One region of the Rhodovibrio salinarum DSM 9154 genome, then DNA from elsewhere that is predicted to be linked to it. Evidence: predicted binding sites of a transcription regulator. Region 1 holds the regulator's gene; each other region holds the start of a gene.
The links. The regulator LexA, encoded in region 1, represses DNA repair genes until DNA is damaged. The targets are predictions, from matches to a motif close to ATGTTCTANTTTGGTTC.

Region 1 (2,263 bases):
GCCTGGTTAGCGCCTCCTTCCAGATGTCGTTCGCTGCCGCGACGGCGCTGGTCGCGGCCTACGAGGGTTTGCGCAGCCATACCTTCGGGCGGACCAGCCAGCGCAGCATCCCCATGCGGCTTGTGCTGTACGCCGGCAGCGTGGCGCTCACCAGCGTGATCGCGATCTTGGCGACGGGGCCGTTTGCGGTGTTCCACTTCAACCGGCTGGCTCTCTATGGCTTGGCGGCGAATCTGGTTGCCGTGCCGCTCACCGCCTTTTGGATCATGCCGGCCGCACTCGTCGCATTCGCGCTGATGCCGCTCGGCCTCGATGGCTTCGGGCTGACGGTCATGGGGTGGGGGATCGCCGGCATGCTTGCCGTCGCCGAAACCGTGGCGGACTGGCCGGGGGCGGTCGCGGTGCTGCCGTCGCCGAGCCGCGCGGGACTCGCCCTGATCATTGCCGGGGGCGTCTGGTTGTGCTTGTGGCAACGGCGCTGGCGGCTTTGGGGACTGGCTGCGGTCGCTGTCGGCTGTTTGAGCGTGCCCTGGGGACCGCGGCCGGATGTACTGGTCACGGGCGATGCCAGGTTGATCGGCGTGCGGGCCGCCAGCGGCGAGTTGTGGGTCAGTACGCAGCGCCGCGAGCGGTTCAGCCGCGATGTCTGGATGCGGCGGTTGGGCACGCAACGCGTGCAGACCTGGCCGCCTTGGGGGCAAGCGGAGAGTGCGGATCTGACCTGCGACCCGCTGGCCTGTCTGTTCCGCAAGAATAGCCTGACGGCCGCGCTGGTACGCGACGGCCGCGCCCTGGCGGAGGACTGCCGTATGGCGGACGTGCTGGTTGCGGTGGTGCCGGTGGCGCGGATCAAATGCGCCCGACCGAGCATCCTGGTCGATCGCTTCGACCTTTGGCGTGCGGGGACGCACGCCATCTACCTCGCGCGCGATGGCCCGCGCGTCGACACAGTCCGCGCGCATCGCGGCACCCGCCCCTGGGTTCGCCGACGCGGCCGGGAGTAAGACCGCGCGACGGCCAGATCAGCACCAGCCCAAAGCTCATGTCGGGCCGTGGAGGGTTTATGCGCGCGACGCCTCAGTGATAGCGACGCAGTAGGGCGACCAAGCGGCCCTGCACCTTGACCCGTTCGGGGGGATAGATCCGGGTTTCGTAGGCCGGGTTGGCGGGTTCCAGGGCAATCGAGTGGCCGCGTCGGCGGATGCGCTTCAAGGTGGCTTCCTCGCCATCGACCAGGGCGACCACGATCGCGCCAGGCTCTGCATGCTCGCCACGGCGGATCACGACCGTGTCCCCGTCGTGGATGCCGGCTTCGATCATCGAGTCGCCGTCGACTTCGAGGCAGTAGTGCTCGCCGTCGCCTACCATCGCCCCCGGAATTTCGACGAACGCGCTTTCGTCGCGCAGCGCCTCGATCGGCGTGCCGGCGGCGATCCGACCGTAGAGCGGCAGGTGCAGATTCTGCGAAGCCGTTGTCGCGCCCAGTTCGGGGACGGTGGGGGCGCGGAAGTTCGCTTGCACGACGTTGTCGCCGACCGGGCGGCCGTGTGCTCCTGACAGCGGGTGTCCGGCGGCGTCTTGCGCACCGTCTTCCGCGCTGCCTGTCTGAGTGGAGGGCTCACCTGGCAGGCGCAGCACTTCCAGTGCCCGGGCGCGATGCGGCAACCGGCGGATAAACCCACGCTCCTCTAGTCCGCTGATCAGACGGTGGATGCCAGATTTGGACTTTAGATTGAGCGCTTCCTTCATCTCGTCGAACGAAGGCGAAACGCCGTGTTCGCCGAGATGCTTGTGGATATAGAGCAGCAGTTCGTGTTGCTTGCGCGTCAGCATGTTGGCATCCGCTTTGCCGTTTTGCCCCCGAGGCTGCCTGTCCCAGCGCGGAATACCGTTAAACCGGGGCCCGAACCCGACTTTCAGGGCGTACGGGTGCGATTGTCGGCGCGGAACAAAGCATCAACTCAATGCCGTGTTCTACTTTGGTTCCGTCGAAGCGTCAACCGCCCTTCGCGTGGGCGGAGAGGCTTGTCACGGCAAATACGCAGAACCGTGACCCCGAAAGGGCCGTGTGCTAGCGCGCACTAAATTCCCGCCCCGAATGGCACGACCTCAACCGGGCTGCCGGCCGCCTGGGCCGGCGCGTGGGGCGCGCGCACGAGCAGCGCGTCCGCTTGGGTGAGCCGGCTCAGCATCGAACTGTCCTGCTTGTCGAAGGGGGTGGCGATCCGGTTGCCGTCTGCGTCCTGGGACAGGGTGCAGCGCA
Region 2 (2,263 bases), 2.1 Mb from region 1:
CGCGCCTTGATCGTCGGACCCTTGCAGGCCGCAGGCGTCAACGGCTAGGTGGGGCCTGGCTGAACGTCGATCCCCGCCCCGATTGCCCGGACCCCGCTATATGATCCTGCTGCGCTCGCTCGCGTTCAACGTCGCCTTCTGGGTCTGGACGGTGAGCATCCATGTGCCCGGGCTGGTGTTGCTGATCCCAGGCGTCCCACGGCGGTGGATCATCGTGGCCGGGCGCTTCTGGATCCGCGGGGTGATGCTGCTGCTGCGCTGGGTCGCCGGCATCGATTACCAGATCCGCGGGCGGGAAAACTTGCCGGATGGCCCATGCCTGATCGCCTCCAAGCACCAATCGGCATGGGACACCCTGATCTTCAACCTGATCCTGGACGACCCCAGTTTCGTCCTGAAACGGGAGTTGCTGTTCCTGCCCTTCTTCGGCTGGTACCTGCAGCGTTACGGGATCGTGGCGATCGATCGTGCCGGCGGTGCCAAAACGCTGCGCAAGATGGTCGCCGAAAGCAAGCAGATCACGGCGACCGGGCGCCGGCTGATCATCTTCCCCGAAGGCACGCGTGTGGCGCCCGGCGACAGCAAGCCCTACCACCCCGGCGTGGCCGCCCTGTACCGCGAGCTCAAGCTGCCAGTCGTCCCGGTGGCGCTGACCAGCGGCCGGCATTGGGGACGCCGGGCCTTCCGTAAGGTGCCCGGTACGATCCGCCTGGAATTCCAGCCGCCGATCCCACCTGGAATGGACCGCAAGGCGTTCATGCAGCGCCTGGGCGACGATCTGGAAGCGGCGAGCGAGCGTTTGCGCGCGGAGGACGACCGCACGCCCCGGGTGCACTGACAGCCGACACGGTTTGCCCCCTTATCCACGCGGGCGATGGCGCCCTGTGGATAACTTTGTGGAATCAGGGAAAAGTTTGTTCGACTCAGCGCCTTGAAGCGTGCTCTTGAAGTACGCCATTGCGTGAACGTTTATAGAACACAACTTGACTCGTCCTGGCCGTCGGGTAACTCTGCTCAAAGTTTCGAGACCCGCACGAAACTGCGTGTTTGACGGCAATGCCACCGATCCCACGCAGGCGTGGAGGCGAGCTGGATGGTCGACCTGGCGCCGATTTCCCAGCGTATCTGGGACATGAAGTACCGCCTGAAGCAGGCTGACGGCACGCCTGTGGATGAATCGGTGGAAGATAGCTGGATGCGCGTCGCCAAGGCGCTCGCCGAGGCCGAACAGGCGGACGTGCAGGACGACTGGGCACGCGCTTTCTACGCCGCGCTGCAGGACTTCCGGGTCATGCCCGCCGGCCGGATCGTCGCCGGTGCCGGGTCGGCGCGGGACGTCACGCTGTTCAACTGCTTCGTCATGGGGACGGTGCCGGACACGATGGACGGCATCTTTTCCCACCTGCGCGAAGCGGCGCTGACGATGCAGCAGGGCGGCGGCATCGGCTACGACTTTTCCACCATCCGTCCGCGCGGGGCCCCGGTGCGCGGCGTCGGCTCCGACGCCAGCGGCCCCGTCTCGTTCATGGACGTTTGGGACGCCATGTGCCGGACGATCATGTCCGCGGGCTCCCGGCGCGGCGCGATGATGGGCTGCCTGCGCTGCGACCACCCGGACATCGAGGAGTTCGTCGACGCCAAGCAGGAGCCCGGGCGCCTGCGCATGTTCAACGTCTCGGTGCTGGCGACCGACGCCTTCATGCAGGCGGTCCGGGAGGACGCCGACTGGCCGCTGGTCTTCCAGGGCGAGACCTACCGCACGCTCAAGGCACGCCGGCTGTGGGACCGGATCATGCGCGCGACCTACCAAGCCGCCGAACCGGGCGTGATCTTCATCGACCGCATCAACCAAAAAAACAATATGTGGTATGCGGAAACGATATCTTCTACCAATCCCTGCGGCGAACAACCGTTGCCGCCCTACGGCGCGTGCCTGCTGGGGTCGATCAACCTGGCCCGGCTGGTGGAACGACCGTTCACCGCGCAGGCGCGGCTGGACACGGACGCGCTGGCAGACCTGACGCACACGGCCGTGCGGATGCTGGACAACGCGATCGACATCTCCCGCTTTCCGCTGGAGACGCAGCGCCGGGAGGCCCAGGACAAGCGCCGCATCGGCCTGGGCGTGACCGGATTGGCGGATGCGCTGGCAATGGTCGGCCTGACCTACGGCGCGCAGGACGCCGTCAGTGCGACCGAGAGCTGGATGGCGACGCTGCAGCGCCACGCCTACCTTGCTTCCACCGAGCTCGCACAGGAGAAG
Region 3 (2,263 bases), 1.0 Mb from region 1:
GTGGAGGCGATGGCGGACTGGGGAAGAAGATACCCATGCGGCTCCTCGCGGCTGTCGCGTCCGGCAATCCGGGTGGCCCTATCACGCGCACAAAAAAGCGCCGCCCGCGGGGCATCGCGGACGGCGCTTCGGTTGGGACGCACTTCTGGCGTGTGCAGTTATGTTTATAATCCTATAACGGGAGCCATGTCAAGGACTTTTTTCTCTACTCGTGTCAGGTGCCGGAAAAGCTGCCAGGGCGTGACCACGCACCGGGCGCGGATGCCAAGCGCACGCTTCACCGCCTCGACGCAGGTGAACGGCGCCCAGGGGGCGGCCCGGCGGGCCGGCGCCACCGGGCGCACCGGGACCGGCAGCAGGCCGTGCGCCAGGAACCAGGCGACCGGATCGATCGGTCCGGACACGACGGCGAAGCGGGTGACGTGCGCCATCGGATCGACCAGCAACCAGCCGCCCGACGGCTGCGCCAGGGCCACCAGGCAGTGCCGGAACCCAGGCTTGAGCAGACGCAGCCACCACAGCTCGGCGCCCCCGGAGAAAGCGACCACGGCAACCGCCGGCATTCCAGACTGCGGCGATTCCGCGACCGGCACCGGCTGCGGGCCTGCCAGCGGCGCGCTCACGCCACGATCCCCTTGGCGCGCAAGGCCGGTGTCAACTCGCCCAACGCTTCACCCCACAAGTGGGCGGCGCGCCGCTCGCGCCGGCTGTCCGGGTCGGGCGGCAGCAAACGCCGGCCATAGTCCGCCAGCACGTGCAAATGCTCTGGCAACAGCCGGCGGCGGCGGTACAGCCGGTCGACCACGGCAAGTACGTCCAATGGTTCGCAGGGACGGGCCACCAGCCCCGCCCGCGCGCCGACCCGGGCCCCGTCGAGTTGCGCCAACCGGCACTGCACGTACCAGAACCAAGCCGTCTCCGCGTCGGCGAACGGCTCACCCAACTGCTCGGTCGCAGGACGCGGAACGAAACGATCTCGGCTCATCTGCACTCTCCCTTAGGTTGCATTCTTGCGCGCATCGCGCTAAGAACATATGCAGAACATACCCGTCCGCGAATCCGTTTCAAATGGTAATTATGCTTATTTTCCTAATGCGCGTCGCAACCCCGTATAAGACAATGTTCCCATGTTGCGACACGGGGACATCTGGCGCGCGATCGACCGCCTGGCCGAGGCGCACGGCCTGTCGGCCAGCGGACTGGCCCGCCGGGCCGGGCTGGATGCGACCACCTTCAACAAGTCCAAACGGATGACCGCGCAGGGCAAGCCGCGCTGGCCCAGCACGGAATCGGTCGCCAAGGTTTTACGCGCCACCAACACCTCGCTGGCGGAGTTCGTGGCCCTGCTGGGCGACGCGGGGGCCCAAGCGCTGGCCCAGCGGATTCCGGTGATCGGCCACGCCCAGGCGGGACAGCAGGGCTTCTTCGACGACGCCGGCTTTCCCGTCGGCACCGGCTGGGACGAGGTCTTGTTCCCGCACGTCGGCGATCCGCACGCCTACGCGCTCGAGGTCAGCGGGGACTCGATGGAACCGGTCTATCGCGACGGCGACCTGATCGTGGTCTCGCCGCAGGCCACCGTGCGCCGCGGCGACCGCGTGGTGGTCAAGACGACCGAGGGCGAGGTGATGGCCAAACAACTGGTCCGCCAGACCGCCAGCCGGATCGAACTCGCCTCCCTCAACGCCAGCCACGAAGACCGCACAGTGCCACTGGAAGAAGTGGCGTTCATGGCCCGGATCGTCTGGGCGAGCCAGTAAATTAGGTTATGAGGCGCACGCTGCGCCGCCCCGCCCTACCCCTGGCTCAGGTCCTCGCCCGCCAGCGCGCGGTCGAGCAGGGTCTTGAACTCACCCAGCCCGTAGAGCGCGATGAAGGAGCCCATGCGTGGGCCCTGCTGCTGGCCGAGCAGGATCTCGTAGAGCGCCTTGAACCAGTCGCGCAGCTTCTCGAAGCCGTGCGCCTTGCCGGACTCGTAGACCTCCGTCTGGATCGCCTCGGCCTCGGCGTCCGCCGGCAGCGCGTCCAGGCGCTGGCGCAGGTCCTCTAGCGCCGCGCGCTCGGCGTCGGTGGGCGCGCGGTAGCGCTTATGGGGCTTCACGAAGTCCTGGTAGTAGCGGATCGCGTGATCGACCAGCTTGTCCAGGATCGGGGTCGCCTGCGGTCCCGCATCGGGCACGTAGCGGGTGATGAAGCCCCAGAGGACGGTGCGGTCATCGGTGTTGGTCGCGCTCGCCAGGTTGAGCAGGATCGAGAACGACAG

Region 2: RHOSA_RS0102855 (adenosylcobalamin-dependent ribonucleoside-diphosphate reductase) is a predicted target of LexA. The motif match lies at 964-980, and genes of this name have one in related genera.
Region 3: RHOSA_RS0117505 (S24 family peptidase) is a predicted target of LexA. The motif match lies at 1,029-1,045, and genes of this name have one in related genera.

Annotation. Positions count from the first base shown of each region.
Region 1 is NZ_KI911559.1:2,751,824-2,754,086, reverse strand. It holds gene RHOSA_RS22325 (ComEC/Rec2 family competence protein) at 1-1,004, shown strand, start outside; gene lexA (transcriptional repressor LexA) at 1,078-1,833, opposite strand; gene RHOSA_RS0112755 (molybdopterin molybdotransferase MoeA) at 2,082-2,263, opposite strand, start outside.
Region 2 is NZ_KI911559.1:612,444-614,706, reverse strand. It holds gene RHOSA_RS0102865 (YdcF family protein) at 1-48, shown strand, start outside; gene RHOSA_RS0102860 (lysophospholipid acyltransferase family protein) at 101-838, shown strand; gene RHOSA_RS0102855 (adenosylcobalamin-dependent ribonucleoside-diphosphate reductase) at 1,094-2,263, shown strand, end outside.
Region 3 is NZ_KI911559.1:3,760,302-3,762,564, forward strand. It holds gene RHOSA_RS23315 (hypothetical protein) at 165-623, opposite strand; gene RHOSA_RS0117500 (hypothetical protein) at 620-985, opposite strand; gene RHOSA_RS0117505 (S24 family peptidase) at 1,128-1,760, shown strand; gene RHOSA_RS0117510 (lysine--tRNA ligase) at 1,796-2,263, opposite strand, start outside.